DNA from 3 places in the Defluviitalea raffinosedens genome. Region 1 is predicted to be linked to each of the others. Evidence: predicted binding sites of a transcription regulator. Region 1 holds the regulator's gene; each other region holds the start of a gene.

The links. The regulator HrcA, encoded in region 1, represses chaperone genes, less so after heat shock. The targets are predictions, from matches to a motif close to TGTTAGCACTCNNNNNNNNNGAGTGCTAACA.
Region 2: the regulator HrcA is predicted to act here: its motif matches at 2,613-2,643, upstream of htpG (molecular chaperone HtpG).
Region 3: the regulator HrcA is predicted to act here: its motif matches at 2,357-2,387, upstream of groES (co-chaperone GroES).

What each region holds. Positions count from the first base shown of each region.
Region 1 covers NZ_JAFBEP010000006.1:86,252-91,631, reverse strand. The annotation lists gene lepA (translation elongation factor 4) at 1-1,044, shown strand, start outside; gene hemW (radical SAM family heme chaperone HemW) at 1,049-2,197, shown strand; gene hrcA (heat-inducible transcriptional repressor HrcA) at 2,290-3,324, shown strand; gene grpE (nucleotide exchange factor GrpE) at 3,317-3,970, shown strand; gene dnaK (molecular chaperone DnaK) at 3,999-5,380, shown strand, end outside.
Region 2 covers NZ_JAFBEP010000011.1:39,051-44,430, forward strand. The annotation lists gene JOD07_RS09290 (FAD-dependent oxidoreductase) at 1-767, shown strand, start outside; gene truA (tRNA pseudouridine(38-40) synthase TruA) at 844-1,581, shown strand; gene JOD07_RS09300 (DUF5721 family protein) at 1,652-2,116, shown strand; gene JOD07_RS09305 (CBS domain-containing protein) at 2,150-2,527, opposite strand; gene htpG (molecular chaperone HtpG) at 2,712-4,595, shown strand; gene addA (helicase-exonuclease AddAB subunit AddA) at 4,631-5,380, opposite strand, start outside.
Region 3 covers NZ_JAFBEP010000002.1:219,369-224,748, forward strand. The annotation lists gene JOD07_RS02960 (DUF6106 family protein) at 1-233, opposite strand, end outside; gene groL (chaperonin GroEL) at 362-1,984, opposite strand; gene groES (co-chaperone GroES) at 2,020-2,307, opposite strand; gene JOD07_RS02975 (DUF554 domain-containing protein) at 2,525-3,268, opposite strand; gene JOD07_RS02980 (DNA-3-methyladenine glycosylase family protein) at 3,280-4,155, opposite strand; gene JOD07_RS02985 (DUF6062 family protein) at 4,222-4,977, shown strand; gene JOD07_RS02990 (P-loop NTPase family protein) at 5,324-5,380, shown strand, end outside.

The DNA.
Region 1 (5,380 bases):
CTTTGTGCAGGAGATGTAGGATACATAGCAGCCAGTATAAAGAATGTTAAAGATACTAAAGTTGGAGATACCATTACGGATGCCAATAATCCTGCGGATGTACCGCTTCCGGGCTATAAAAAAGTTAATCCCATGGTTTATTGTGGAATGTATCCTGCAGATGGGTCTAAATATGAAGATTTAAGAGATGCTCTTGAAAAACTTCAGCTCAATGATGCGGCGTTGGTATATGAACCTGAAAATTCAATAGCATTAGGTTTTGGATTCAGATGTGGATTTTTGGGTTTACTGCATATGGAAATTATTCAAGAACGTTTAGAAAGGGAATATAATCTAGACTTGGTGACTACTGCTCCCAGTGTTATTTATAAAGTCTATAAAACGAATGGAGAAGTTATCGAATTGTCCAACCCGGCAGATTTGCCTGATCCATCAGAGATAGAACATATGGAGGAACCGATCGTAAAGGCAGAGATCATTGTTCCTACTGAATACATAGGTGCGATCATGGAGTTGTGCCAGGAGCGCCGCGGAGAATATCTTGGAATGAACTATCTTGAAGAGACGCGAGCAGTGCTCACCTATCATCTTCCCCTAAATGAAATCATATATGATTTCTTTGATGCTTTAAAATCAAGGACAAGAGGATATGCTTCTTTTGATTATGAATTAATAGGATATAAAGAATCTGATTTGGTTAAACTGGATATTTTGGTTAACAGGGAGCTTGTTGATGCCCTTAGCTTTATTGTACATACGGATAAAGCATACGAGAGAGGAAGAAAGATTGCGGAAAAATTAAAAGAAGAAATACCAAGACATTTATTTGAAATTCCAATACAAGCTGCCATAGGAAATAAAATTATTGCTCGTGAAACAATTAGTGCAATGAGGAAAGATGTGCTTGCTAAATGTTATGGGGGAGATATTACCCGTAAGAAAAAACTTTTAGAAAAGCAAAAAGAAGGAAAGAAAAGAATGCGTCAGGTCGGAAATGTAGAAGTTCCGCAATCTGCATTTATGAGTGTATTAAAATTGGAGTAGAAAGATGGACAATCAAATTAGTTTATACATTCACATACCATTTTGTCAATCGAAATGTTATTATTGTGATTTTGCTTCTTACGCCAATAAAAATGATCAAATGACCGCATATGTTTTAGCATTAAAAGAGGAAATTGGTCGATATGGTGTGTTGCTGCAAAATTACGAGATTAACACCATATTTATTGGGGGAGGAACTCCTACTGTTCTTTCCCCCCATTTGTTGCGCACAATTTTACAGAGTTTATTTCAAAATTTTAAGATTAATACTCATGCTGAAATTACAATAGAAAGCAATCCGGGAACACTGGAATTAGAAAAACTTGAGGTTCTAAAAGAATGCCATATCAATAGATTAAGTATGGGTCTTCAGGCGTATCAAAATAATTTACTAAAAGATCTAGGAAGAATTCATACAGTGGAAGAGTTTATTCAAAATTATCTATTGGCCAGAAGTCTTGGCTTTGACAATATAAATGTTGATTTAATGTTTTCCTTGCCCAATCAAACCTTGAAGAACTGGATGGATACTTTAAAAAATGTTGTGCTTTTAAACCCTGAGCATATTTCGTGTTATAGTTTAACTATTGAAGAAAATACACCATTCGGAAAATGGGAAGAAGAGGGGAAAATTAAATTAAATGATGAAGAAACAGATCGGGCGATGTATCATTATGCCGGATGGTATTTAAGTAAAATGGGCTATAGGCAATATGAAATTTCTAATTTTTCAAAGTCTGGATTTTTGAGCCGTCATAATTTGGTTTATTGGACATATAAACCCTATATTGGAATAGGGTTGGGAGCGCATTCTTTCTATAATGGAGAACGTTATCATAATACTTACAATTTAGATCAATACATTAAAGCAAAGGGAGATCTATCAACTTTAAAAGAGGATGCAGAAGAAATTTCTCTTTCAATGCAATATGCTGAATATATGTTTTTAGGACTCAGATTGTTGGAAGGAATATCGATTCAAAAATTTAATGAGAAATTTAAGATTTCATTTGAAGAGATTTTTGGAAAAAAAGTTGAAAAACTAATAAAGTTAGGTCTTGTTGAAAGTAATAAAGACATTATTAAATTAACTTCTAAAGGGTTAGATGTATCCAATATGGTTTTTGCAGAATTTTTACCTGAAAATGAATAAATATCTTGACAAATCATTTCTAAGATGGTATTTTAATTTTGAAGTTAGCACTCACGGTAATTGAGTGCTAACAAACCAGGGGGAATGATAATATGATCTTAGATGACAGAAAAATAAAAATACTACATGCGATTATTAAAGACTATATTCTTACAGGAGAACCTGTGGGCTCCAGAACGATTTCTAAAAAATATGAATTAGGTGTAAGTTCAGCTACGATTAGAAATGAAATGTCTGATCTGGAAGAATGGGGATTTATTATTCAGCCCCATACATCGGCAGGGCGTATTCCTTCGGATAAAGGTTATCGTTTGTATGTGGATCAGTTAATGGAACATCTGTCCATTAATGAAGTCAACATGCAAATCATTGATCAATTACTTCAGCAAAAAGTAGATCAAATTGATATACTTATGAAAGAAGTAGCAAAGTTATTATCATTATATACAAATTATACTTCTATCGTTTCTTCTCCGGTAATTCATAAAACTAAGATCAAACATATGCAGCTCATTCCTTTAGATGCTCATTCAATTATCCTTATTATCGTGACTGACGCTAATCTTGTAACCAATAATGTTATTAAAATGGATATTCCGGCAGATCAAAATACTCTGAATAAGTTGTCTGCAATGCTGAATGACTCTCTTAATGGTTTGACAATGGAGCAAATTAATCTCCCTGTCATTCAAGAATTAAAGGTAAAGATGGGCATCTATGGCGAGATTGTAAATCCAATTCTCGATGCGGTTGCTAAAACGATTCAAACTAAGATTACCCCTGAAGTTTATTTAAGCGGTACAATGAACATGTTGGATTTCCCAGAGTTTAGTGATATTGTTAAGGCGAAGCAGCTTTTTCATACATTAGAGGAAAAAGATCTATTGATGTCTATTTTAACTAAAAATGCATCCAAAGGTATCAATATTACTATTGGTGAAGAAAATGAAATCGAAGAGATTAAAAATTGCAGTCTAATTACTGCTTCTTATGAAATAGGCGGCAGAAAAGTAGGAACCATTGGCATTATTGGACCGACGAGAATGGAATATGAAAAAGTTGTTTCAATTTTATCATATATTTCAAGCAATATGGATAAATTGTTAAATAACAATTCTGATGGATAAAAATACAAAGAAAAGGGTGGGGCAAGTGGAGCAAGAAAAAACTCTTAACAATGAAGTTGAAAATGAAACATTAAACGATGCAGAAATTGAAGTAAATAATGATGAAGCAAAAAACGTCAATGAAGAAGAGGTAAGTACTCAGGAAGAAGCGCAAAAAGATGAAGAAGAGCTTACTTCTCAAAAATTTGAAGAGCTTCAGAATAAATTAAGAGAAAAAGAAAAAGAATATGATGAATTAAAAGATCGTCTTCAAAGAACAATGGCAGAATTTGATAATTTCAGAAAAAGGACAATCAAAGAAAAAGCAGTTCTTTATGAGGATGGTGTAAGAAGTGCTATTGAGCAAATTCTTCCTGTCATTGATAATTTTGAACGCGCTTTAAGTGCTGCTCAAAAAGACGATGAATCTAATTCTTTCTTACAAGGAATGGAAATGATCTATAGACAATTTAAAGATATTTTAACTTCAATGGGAGTAGAAGAAATAAAGGCTGTTGGCGAAACTTTTGACCCTAATCTCCACAATGCTGTAACCCATATTGAAGATGAAGCATTTGGAGAGAATGAAATCGTAGAAGAGTTTCAAAAAGGATATATTTATAAAGATAAAGTAATCAGATACAGTATGGTAAAAGTAGCAAACTAATAAAGAATCATAAGGAGGATTAATTGATATGGGAAAAATAATCGGTATCGACTTAGGAACAACCAACTCTTGTGTTGCTGTAATGGAAGGTGGAAAACCAGTTGTTATTCCTAATACAGAAGGAGCAAGAACTACCCCTTCAATCGTTGCTTTTACTAAAACAGGGGAAAGATTAATAGGAGAAACTGCAAAACGTCAGGCAGTTACTAATCCTGATAAAACAGTAATTTCTATAAAAAGACATATGGGGAGCGACTATAGAGTAAAAATTGATGACAAATCTTTTAGCCCCCAAGAAATTTCTGCGATGATTTTGCAAAAATTAAAGGCAGATGCAGAAGCGTACTTAGGTGAAACTGTAACGGAGGCAGTTATTACTGTTCCTGCATATTTTTCAGACAGCCAAAGACAAGCTACAAAAGATGCTGGTAAAATTGCAGGTTTAGATGTTAAGAGAATTATTAACGAACCAACAGCGGCAGCTTTGGCTTATGGTCTTGAAAATGAAAAAGAGCAGAAGATTATGGTATATGATTTAGGTGGAGGAACTTTTGACGTTTCCATTATTGAAATCGGTGATGGTGTCATTGAAGTACTTGCAACCAATGGAGATAATCATTTAGGTGGAGACGATTTTGATGACAGAATCATTAAATATTTGGTGGATGAGTTTAAGAAAGTAGAAGGGATAGATCTTAGCCAAGACAAAATGGCAATGCAGAGACTTAAAGAAGCTGCTGAAAAAGCGAAGAAAGAACTTTCTACTGTAACGACTACAAACATTAATTTACCTTTTATTACAGCAAATCAAGAAGGCCCTAAGCATTTGGATATAACACTGACAAGAGCAAAATTTGACGAATTAACTGCGGATTTAGTTGAAAGAACTATGAATCCTGTAAGAACGGCTTTATCAGATGCTGGGTTAACTCCATCAGACCTAGATAAAGTTTTATTGGTCGGAGGGTCAACACGTATTCCAGCAGTTCAGGAAGCAGTTAAGAGACTTACAGGAAAAGAACCTTTTAAAGGAATTAATCCTGATGAATGTGTAGCAATCGGTGCATCCATTCAAGGTGGAAAATTAGCAGGAGATGCAGGCGCAGGAGATATTCTTCTTCTTGATGTAACACCACTTTCCCTTGGAATTGAAACTTTAGGTGGGGTTGCAACAAAATTAATTGAGAGAAATACAACCATTCCTACAAGAAAAAGCCAAATTTTTTCAACTGCAGAGGATAATCAGACAGCTGTTGATATACATGTTGTTCAAGGGGAACGTCCTATGGCAAAAGATAATAAAACTTTAGGACGCTTCAGATTGGATGGTATTGCACCAGCTCCAAGAGGAGTTCCACAAATTGAAGTAACTTTTGATATAGATGCAAATGGTATTGTAAATGTATCCGC
Region 2 (5,380 bases), on a different contig from region 1:
ACATATTGAATCTTATTCGCAATAAAGAGCTGGAAAAAGGCGATCCAAAGCTTCACGGAGTAATGGTTTCCCTGGGTAAAAATTATGGCGTTGCTGATTTAATGGGCATTAAACTCTCCGGATTCCCTGCAATATTAATGAAGCATATGGTAAATATCCATTATCTTTTTGGTATTGGCGGATTTGAACTGATCGTAAAATACTTGCAGCACGAACTCTGGGGTGTAAGACATAAAAAAGGCTTAATTCACAGTCATTTAGAAAGATTAACTCCGACCTTCTGGTTGGTTCTGTTAAGATTATATCTTGGATATATGTGGCTTATGTCAGGTCTTGAAAAAGTCGATGGCGGCTGGCTAATGAACAATATGATTGCCGGAAGCAATGCAGATGCAACTACAGGTGCTTCCATCATGCAATTGGTTTCTGATCATACCCCCGGCTGGTATGCATGGTTTGTGGATACGATCATTGTTCCTAACTCCTTGTTCTTCCAAAAAATAATTGTTCTTACAGAGTTAGGCCTTGGATTAGCGTTTATTACCGGTACTTTTACATTTATCGCAGCGATTGTATCCATTGGTATGAACATCAACTTCCTGCTTTCTACAGGACTTAATGATTTATGGTTCCTGATGTCTTCCGTTGCAATGCTGGGCGGAGCAGGAAGAGCCTTTGGTGTAGACCATTATCTTATCCCTTACCTTATGAGACAATGGAGATATTTCGTAAACAATAAAAAGATCAAAATTAATCTCTGGAAATAATAAAATATAAATTATATAATAGGGGCGAATATATTCGTCCCTATTATATTATAGATATTGTAAAAGGAGAACTTTTATGCAGAATATTAAGCTGATGATTGCCTATGACGGCAGCCGTTATTACGGCTGGCAAAGGTTGGGAAATACTGACCAAACCATTCAGGGTAAAATCGAAAACGTACTTTCAAAAATGTTAAATGAAAATATTGAATTAATCGGTTCTGGAAGGACCGATGGGGGTGTCCATGCCCGAGGACAAGTTGCCAATTTTAAAACCCATACCAATGTTACCCCTCAGGATATTATTCAATATTGCCATCAATATCTTCCCAGTGATATTACAGTATATGATGCCCAAGTGGTTGATGATCATTTTCATGCCAGATACCATGCCAAAGGCAAACAATACATATACCAAATCGATAATGGCATGATTCATGATGTATTTGAAAGAAAGTACCGTTATCACATTCCGCAACCTTTAGACATTAATCAAATGAAGAAAGCCTCCTCATATCTTATCGGGGAGCATGACTTTAGAAGTTTTACCAATCTGAAATCCAAAAAGAAATCCACCGTCAGGACAATCTCAAAAATAGATTTTATCCAGAGAAATACATTCCTTGATATTTCTTTTGAAGGAAACGGCTTTCTATATAATATGGTAAGAATTATAACCGGAACCCTTATAGAAGTGGGGCTTGGCAAAATGCTTCCGGAAGATGTTAAAACCATTTTAGATAAAAAAGAAAGACCCCTTGCCGGTCCGAATATTCCTCCCCATGGACTTTTCCTCCAAAAAGTAATCTATTAGATTTCTGTCTTGTTTTTTTCTTTCTTTGAAGCTATCATTATTAATAAAGAAATAAGGATTGGGGTATTGTATGATTACATTAGACATAATAGACGTAAAAAAAACGATGGGCATGCTTCTTAAAGGTTCTTTATTTGATCCATTTGAAGTAAGAACTGTGGAAATTCATACCTTTACCAAATTCCATATTGATGGGATTCTGAACAAATCTTTTTTTTATACCGATGAAAGGGAAATATATCATAACCGCAATTATGTTTTGTGGGAAGAAATTAAACCTTATGTTTACAATATCATAAAAGGGGAAAAGACACCTACATACTTTAAAATTGTTTTATCTGCCAATGATGATATACTTCTGAAGTTTTCCAAGGATGTCTCCGCACTATTTATTAATTTGATCTATGCTCAGGAAAAACTGACCTGTACCACCGGTGTCGCGTTAAAAAACTTTGTTCTGGATAAATCAGATGAATTCGAGTGGGATGAATACATCCGCTCTTTCTTTAAAAATGCTCATATTCTGGCAGAATAGAAAAAGTAAGAGCCTCTGCTCTTACTTTAATGTTTAATGATTTGAAATAAAAAAGTCCACGATATTTTCAAGAGAAATCATTCCGATAACCCTTCCGTTTTCCACGACAGGCATTCCAATGATATTATGCTTTCTAAGCCTTCTGGCCGCTTCTTCCACTGTTTCCTCCGGCATCACTGTGACCACATCTTTGCTCATTGCCCATTCTACGGGACAAGTTTCATAATGCCCTGTTACACTTAAAAATCTATATATATCAGCCTTGACAATTATTCCAACTAACTGCTTTTCTTCATTGACAACCGGCAACCCATTAAGATGCTTGCTTTCCATGATAGATAAAGTTTTTTCCAGGGTATCCTGAGGCATTACCATATGAACTTCAGCATTCATAATGTCTTTAATGGTCATTTTTATCCCCCTTTGGATCATAATTAATCATATATATTATACCATATAAAACAGATAAATGAATCAAATATATGGCAAAATTTTTTATTAGCACTCATCTGTATTGAGTGCTGATTTTGTCTTGACATTTGTATTTTTTGTGATATATCATTATGTAGGAAAATAAAAGAAGGGAGAGAAACATATGTCTCGTGAAACAGGCAGTCTTTCAATACATAGCGAGAATATTTTTCCGATTATAAAAAAATGGTTATATTCCGATCATGATATCTTTATTCGAGAATTGATTTCCAATGGATCCGATGCGATTTTAAAATTAAAAAAATTAGTTGCCATGGGAGAAGCTTCTGTCCCTGAAAATACACACTATAAAATAGAAGTCATATTGGATGAAAAAAATAAAATCATTAAGGTTTGGGATAACGGAATTGGTATGACTGGAGAAGAAGTGAAAAAATATATTAACCAGATTGCCTTCTCCGGTGCAGAAGATTTCTTACAAAAATATAAAGACAAGATGGATAAAGATCAAATCATAGGGCATTTTGGACTTGGTTTTTATTCTGCATTTATGGTAGCTGAAAAAGTCCAGATCGATACCCTTTCCTATCAGGAAAATGCCACCCCAGTCCGCTGGATTTGTACCGGAGGAACAGAATATGAGATGGAAGACTCTGATCGCAACGAACGGGGAACAACCATCACCCTTTATATTGGCGAAGAAGGAAAAGAATTCTTAAACGAGTACAAGCTTCGCCAAACTATAGAAAAATACTGTGGATTTATGCCGGTAGAGATTTATCTTGAAAGCGTCAAAGAAGAAGATAAAGAAGCTAAAGATAAAGAAAAAGAAGAACCAAAACCCATCAATGATCCCCATCCTCTGTGGATGAAACATCCTAATGATTGTACCGAAGAAGAATATAAAGCATTTTACAGAAAAGTATTTATGGATTTTAACGATCCGTTGTTCTGGATTCATCTGAATATGGATTATCCTTTCAATCTTAAAGGTATCCTGTATTTCCCGAAACTAAGAAGTGAATTTGAAACCATAGAAGGTAAAATCAAACTATATAATAACCAGGTATTTGTAGCAGATAATATCAAAGAAGTCATTCCTGAATTCCTTCTGCTGCTTAAGGGAACTTTGGATTGTCCTGACTTGCCTCTTAACGTATCCAGAAGCTTCTTGCAAAATGACGGCTATGTAACAAAAATCTCAAACTACATTACAAAGAAAGTCGCTGATAAGCTTGTATCCCTTTTCAAGAATCAAAAAGAAGATTTCATCAAATACTGGGATGATATCCATCCGTTTATAAAATACGGGGCAATGAGGGAGCCCAAATTCTATGAAAAAGTAAAAGATATTATCATCTATAAAACCACCAATGGCGATTATGTGACCCTAAAAGAATACTTAGAAAGAAATGAATCAAAACATAAAAATAAAGTCTTTTATGTAACCGATGAACGTCAGCAAGCCCAATACATCAAATTATTTAAAGACAATGATATGGAAGCCGTTATTTTGAATTCCACCATAGACAATCCATTCATCTCCCATATCGAAATGCATGAGAGCGGTGTTTCCTTTAACCGAATCGATGCAGATATATCCGAACATCTTAAAGCAAAAGATGAAAAGAAAGATGAAGCTGAAAATAAAGCCATTCAAGAAAAACTTGAAAAAATCTTTAAAGACAACTTGAATAATCAGGACTTAAAAGTTCAGGTGGAAAACTTGAAATCCGAAAATATTTCTGCTATGATACTTCTTTCTGAGCATTCCAGAAGAATGGAAGAAATGACTAAAATGTTCGGCGGAATGAATATACCGAATATGTTCCAGAAAGAACAAACCCTTGTGCTCAATAAAAACAATAAATTGATTCAGACCATAGCTGAAAAAGCAGATGCACAGGAACACAAGGAACTTATTCAAATGCTCTGTGAGCAGGTATATGATTTGGCTATGTTAAGCCATCAGCCCTTAGAATCCGAAGCGATGAATAAGTTTATCGACAGAAGCAACTTATTATTAGCTAAGGTTGCCCAATTCTAAAGTTTAAAGCCGTCCCCCCCGGACGGCTTTTTTATTTAATAGGACACAGCTTTGCCTATACTAAACAGGTAGAGAGATTTTTCTTTTACTCTTTTTCCTGTAAGTTCTTCAATGGCTCTTGCATATAGATTAATCTGTACTTCGTACTTTTTCATCAATTGGTCAATCTCCCTCTCGGGATTTTCTTTGTCAAAGATGGCATCTGTCTTATAGTCAACCAGGACAATTCCGTCTTCTTCTTCAAAATAGCAGTCAATGATCCCTCTGACAAACACTTCTTCATCACATTGGATTTCTTTATAGATTTCCCTGGCATTAAGAGACAGAACAAACGAAACTTCTTTCCTGACTTTCAGTGCTGCTCTCATCCTCCCAGCCAACTGGGATCTTGAAAAATGAAGTAGATCTTTAATAAAAATCGCTTTCCTTTCTTCTTCAGACAATAACCCTTTTAGCTCCATCTTAAGCAACTGATGCTCTATATCCGTATAATCCTTAGCTTCATCCAAATTCAAATGTTTCATAACAAAATGCATTAAAATACCTTTTTCTGTGGCATTTAGTCCCTTTGATTCTTCAATGAAATGTGGACGGGAAAGCCCAGTTTCTTTGAAAAGGGATGTACTCTGTTCTTCCAGCATGTCTTTTTCATGCTGTTTTTTAAGTTCTGACACGGATACCATAACCGATAATGCAGTGGAGGATTCATAAGGATACTTCCAGGACAGTCTGTTAAATATCTCTTCTCTATGGGGACTGTAGGCTATGCTGGTATCCCAGTTTAA
Region 3 (5,380 bases), on a different contig from region 1:
TCAATATCCAAATCACCGTTTGTAAAACTATACTCATATTCAATGTTTTGTCTTTGTACAAGCCAATATGCTCCATAGGCTACAATAATCACGACCAGTACAAAAGCCTGAGGAATAAAAAGGAATGATGCAGCAACCAGTAAAATTGCAGCAAGAATAACCAATGCCGTAATCATACCATCTTTTGCAGTACGTTTCTTGGACACAAGCTGTTCTTTAAATATATCTCCCACATCTTCACCCCTTTATCATCTCTTAATCACAAATTAGATTGCTTAATAATGTATATGGTAACATATAAAATTCTAAATATCAAGAAAACAGCTTGCCCAAAGGACAAGCTGTTTTTAAGTAAAATTTATTACATCATTCCCATTCCTGGAGCTCCGCCAGGCATAGCTGGTTCTTTTTCAGGAATATCTGCAACAACAGATTCTGTTGTTAATAATGTAGAAGCAACGGAAGTTGCATTTTGAAGAGCACTTCTTGTTACTTTAGTTGGATCAAGGATTCCTGCATCAATCATATTCACATATTCTTCTGTAAGTGCATTGAATCCAACATTCTTTTCCGATTCTTTTACATTATTTACAATCACAGAACCTTCTAATCCTGCGTTCTCTGCAATTTGACGAAGAGGTGCTTCAAGAGCTTTAAGCACAATCTTTACACCTGTCTTTTCATCGCCTGTTGTGGTATCTAATAAAGTTGCAACTTCTTTGATCGCATGAATGTAAGAAGAACCACCACCAGCAACAATTCCTTCTTCTACTGCTGCTCTTGTAGCTGCCAAAGCATCTTCGATACGAAGTTTGTTTTCTTTCATTTCAGTTTCTGTTGCAGCTCCAACTTTAATTACTGCAACACCACCTGCTAATTTAGCCAATCTTTCTTGTAATTTTTCTCTATCGAATTCAGAAGTTGTTTCTTCAATTTGATTTTTAATTTGTTTTACTCTTGCATCGATGTCTTCTTTCTTTCCTGCTCCACCGATAATAATAGTATTCTCTTTTTGAACTTTAACAGTTGCAGCTTTTCCAAGCATATCTAAAGTAGCTTCTTTTAATTCCAAGCCTACTTCTTCAGAGATCACTGTACCGCCAGTTAAAATAGCGATGTCTCTAAGCATGTCTTTTCTTCTGTCACCAAATCCTGGTGCTTTTACTGCTACACAGTTAAATGTTCCTCTTAATTTATTCAGAATTAATGTAGTTAATGCTTCTCCTTCTACATCTTCAGCAATGATAAGGAGTTTTGCACCTTGTTGAACAATTTGTTCAAGAAGTGGAAGGATTTCCTGAATGTTGGAAATCTTCTTGTCTGTAATCAAGATGTATGGATCTTCGAGAACTGCTTCCATTTTATCCATATCCGTTGCCATGTAAGCAGACAGATATCCTCTGTCAAATTGCATACCTTCTACAACTTCTAATTCTGTGTGCATGGTTTTGGATTCTTCAACAGTAATTACTCCGTCATTGGATACTTTTTCCATAGCATCAGCAATCAAGTTACCGATTTCATCATCTCCGGCAGAAATCGCTGCAACTCTTGCAATATGTTGCTTGCCGTTGATTGTCTGGCTGGCATTTTTGATTACTTCTACTGCTTTATCAGTTGCTTTATGCATACCTCTTCTTAAAATAATAGGATTTGCACCGGCTGCAATATTTTTAAGTCCTTCTTTAATCATAGCCTGAGCTAATACTGTAGCAGTAGTTGTACCGTCCCCTGCAACATCGTTGGTTTTGGTTGCAACTTCTTTAACCAATTGAGCGCCCATATTTTCAAATGGATCTTCTAACTCGATTTCTTTAGCAATAGTAACACCATCATTAGTAATTAATGGAGTACCATATTTTTTATCTAAAACGACATTACGTCCTTTTGGTCCTAAAGTTACTTTTACTGTATTCGCTAATTTATCCACACCAGCTTCTAATGCTGCTCTGGCTTCGGCAGCAAATTTAATTTGCTTTGCCATGTTTACATCCTCCTTTTATAATTGAATTTGATCTATTATTGTTCTACAATCGCTAAAATATCACTTTGTCTTAAAACGATATATTCTTCATCATCAATTTTTACTTCTGTTCCGGCATATTTTGAGTAAATTACTCTATCGCCAACTTTTACTTCCATTTTAACTTCTTTTCCGTCTACTACTCCGCCAGGTCCTACAGCCACAACTTCAGCTTCTTGAGGTTTTTCTTTTGCCTGATTGGGAAGAACGATACCAGATTTTGTCTTTTCTTCAGCTTCTAATTGCTTAATAACCACTCTGTCACCTAATGGTTTGAGTTTCATTGTATAACCTCCTTCAGAATATGTACTTTTTACTCATTATTTTTCGGCTTATTAGCACTCATCACAATTGAGTGCTAACTACAAAAATAATATTAATAAAAGCATGTTGTTTGTGCAAGGCTATATTTCACCTAAAATTACACTTTAGCTAGTGTTTCCATAAATTACTTCAAATATTCTTCGTTTTTCTTTGATTTACTAACATTTTCTCTTTGTATCACAGAATAATATTCAATAGACTTTTTAATTTTAAGAATAATTCTTGAACGAAAGGAAGATAATACAAAATCGGAATAAAAATTGCCGGAAGCAGATTACCGACTTTTATTTTCTTAATCTCCAGCATATTGAGTCCTATAGCAAAAATTAAAATACCGCCAACGGTTGAAATCTCTCTGATCATATCAGCAGTCATATAGGGTTCAATCCACTGAGCCAGTAAAGTAATTGCCCCCTGATAAATAAATACCGAAACTCCAGCCAGGGCGACCCCTATACCTAAGGTTGAAGATAATAAAATAGAAGTAACACCATCCAATACGGATTTTGCAAACAAAGTTTTATGTACTCCCTGGAGACCGCTCTCCAAAGCCCCCATAATGGCCATAGTCCCTACACAAAAAAGCAAACTGGCAGAAACGAATCCCTGGGATATGTTGTCGCCTTTATCCCCCTTTTGCATTTTACTCTGAAGATAGTCCCCTAAATTCTCCAGTCTCAATTCAATATTCCACCACTGACCAATGAGTCCTCCAAGAATAAGACTGATAATAAACAGTATGGGGTGACTTGAAGGCTGAATCATATTTCCGATAGCACCTGACGCTCCAATAAATAGTACGGCTAAAGAAACTCCATGGAATACGATCTGTTTGTAGTCTTCTTTCAAGCCGTTTTTTAAAAACATCCCCACTAACGCCCCACAAAAAATTGCCAAAGCGTTTACAGTCGTTCCCAGCATCGAATTCCTCCTCATTTGCCAAGTCTTAGCTGTCTCGCATAATAAAATAAATACTGTTGCGCGATCCCTGCTAAATTCCCAAAGTATTCTTTGGCAAAAGCCTGAATCTCATTTGGACTTGTATCTCTATTAAAATAGAAGTATTCCATTACTCTTTTTACCCATACGTCAACAGGAAAAGCTTCCTCATGACCTATGCCGAATAGAAGAACACAATCTGCAATCTTTGGTCCTACACCCTTTATTTTCAGAAGTTCTTTTTTGGCTTCTTCATAGGGCATATTTGCAAGCTTTTCAAGCTCTACTTCCTTATTCTTCACTTTTTGGCATGCATCCATAATGTAAGGTGCCCGAAAGCCTGCTTTACAATTTCTGAGCTCTTGTTCATTTGCCATTGCCAATTGCTCAATTGTAGGAAAGGTATAGTAATCATATCCTTCAAAAGTACAAATATATTTTCCAAACATTCTACTTATATTCTCTACTACTTGTTTGATATGCGGAATTTGCTTATTTTGTGAAATGATAAAGGATATAAGGCATTCCCAGGGTTCTTGGCGAAGAATCCGGATTCCGGGAGCAAACTGAACTGCCCGGGCCAAATGGATATCTTTTTCAGCCAAGTGTCGTTTAATTATATCATAGTCTTTGTCCAAATCAAAGTAAGAACTCCATAAATTTTCAAACTCTTCTGCGGAAGTCGGATAAAGAATGATCTCCTCTTTTGTCTGGAGAATTCTTAATACCTTTCCTTTGGCAACAATCACGTAATCATTTTGAGCGAGCTTATGAAATCTAAAACATTGTCCGCATTCCAAAATCTGCTCTATTTCAAAGCTGTCCTCTGCTTTTAATATGATTTTGTCTTCTATTTGCTTATATTTCATATTTTCCTTCCTCTCTAAAAATATCCATGATATACTAAGAGTATTTAAACCATGGAGTGATGTTAAATGAAAGAACAAATTTATACAATACCAGTTATTGATGCATTTAAAGAAAATTCGGAATGCCCTTTTTGCACATTGCACCAGGCTTTAGAAAGAGAAAGCGTCGACTTTATGCTTGGAGCATCTTACATGGAAGATGACATTCGAATGGAAACCAATAAAAGTGGTTTTTGTCCCCATCATTATCAAATGCTTTTTAACGAAAACAATCGTCTTGGTCTGGCACTTATACTTCATACTCATTTCCAGGAAGTTAATAAATTTCTTTCTAACGCAATAGATTCACAAAAGGACTCAGCCCCCCGCAACTCTTCTTTTCTGTCCGGACTGATTAAGAAAAGAGTGCCTTCCAAACCATATAAAAATCCTATTTCTTCAGACCTCAATACTATCTATGATGACTGCTACATATGCAATAAGATTGAGAAAACCTTCGAACGCTATATGGACACTTTTTTTTATCTATGGAAAAAAGATCCTGAATTTGTCTCCTTAGTGTCTGATGGTAAAGGCTTTTGCTTAAACCACTTTGCTTTCCTTATTGAAAGCGCGAATTCCGCTTTAAATAAGGAGCAATACAATCATTTTACTCAGATTGTTTTTCCCATTCAACTTGAAAATTTTAAAAGAATAGAAGAAGAACTGGATTGGTTCATCCAAAAATTCGACTACAGATTCAAAGAAGAACCATGGAAAAACTCAAAAGACGCTGTCCAGAGAGCTATTCTAAAAATCTCTGGTATGGCAGTTGAAGAATAATATGTTTTTCATTAGGGGGGACTTGTCTATGTCCGTTTATTTTAATAGCAAATTTGACATATCTTCTAAAAATATGCCGTATAAAAACAATTTTCAGTACCTTCAAGATCTGCTTAAGTTGCTATAACTACAACTTTTTCTTTTGTTTAAGCAATCCGAGGAAGATGGGGAACAAAATTCCAATAAATTCAAGGGAATTGTACTGTCAAGAACAGATATATCCATTTGGAATCACAGCCAATTCATAAGCGAAGGACATCTTAACTAAGCTTGTTACAATCAAACATGCCATAACCTTGAGAAAAAGGCTACTCTCCTAAAACCCATATACAATTGTGATGATGTTGTGCTTCCCAAAGAACAGATTAAAGAATTAAAAGATGCTGCCAATCAAGTCAAATTC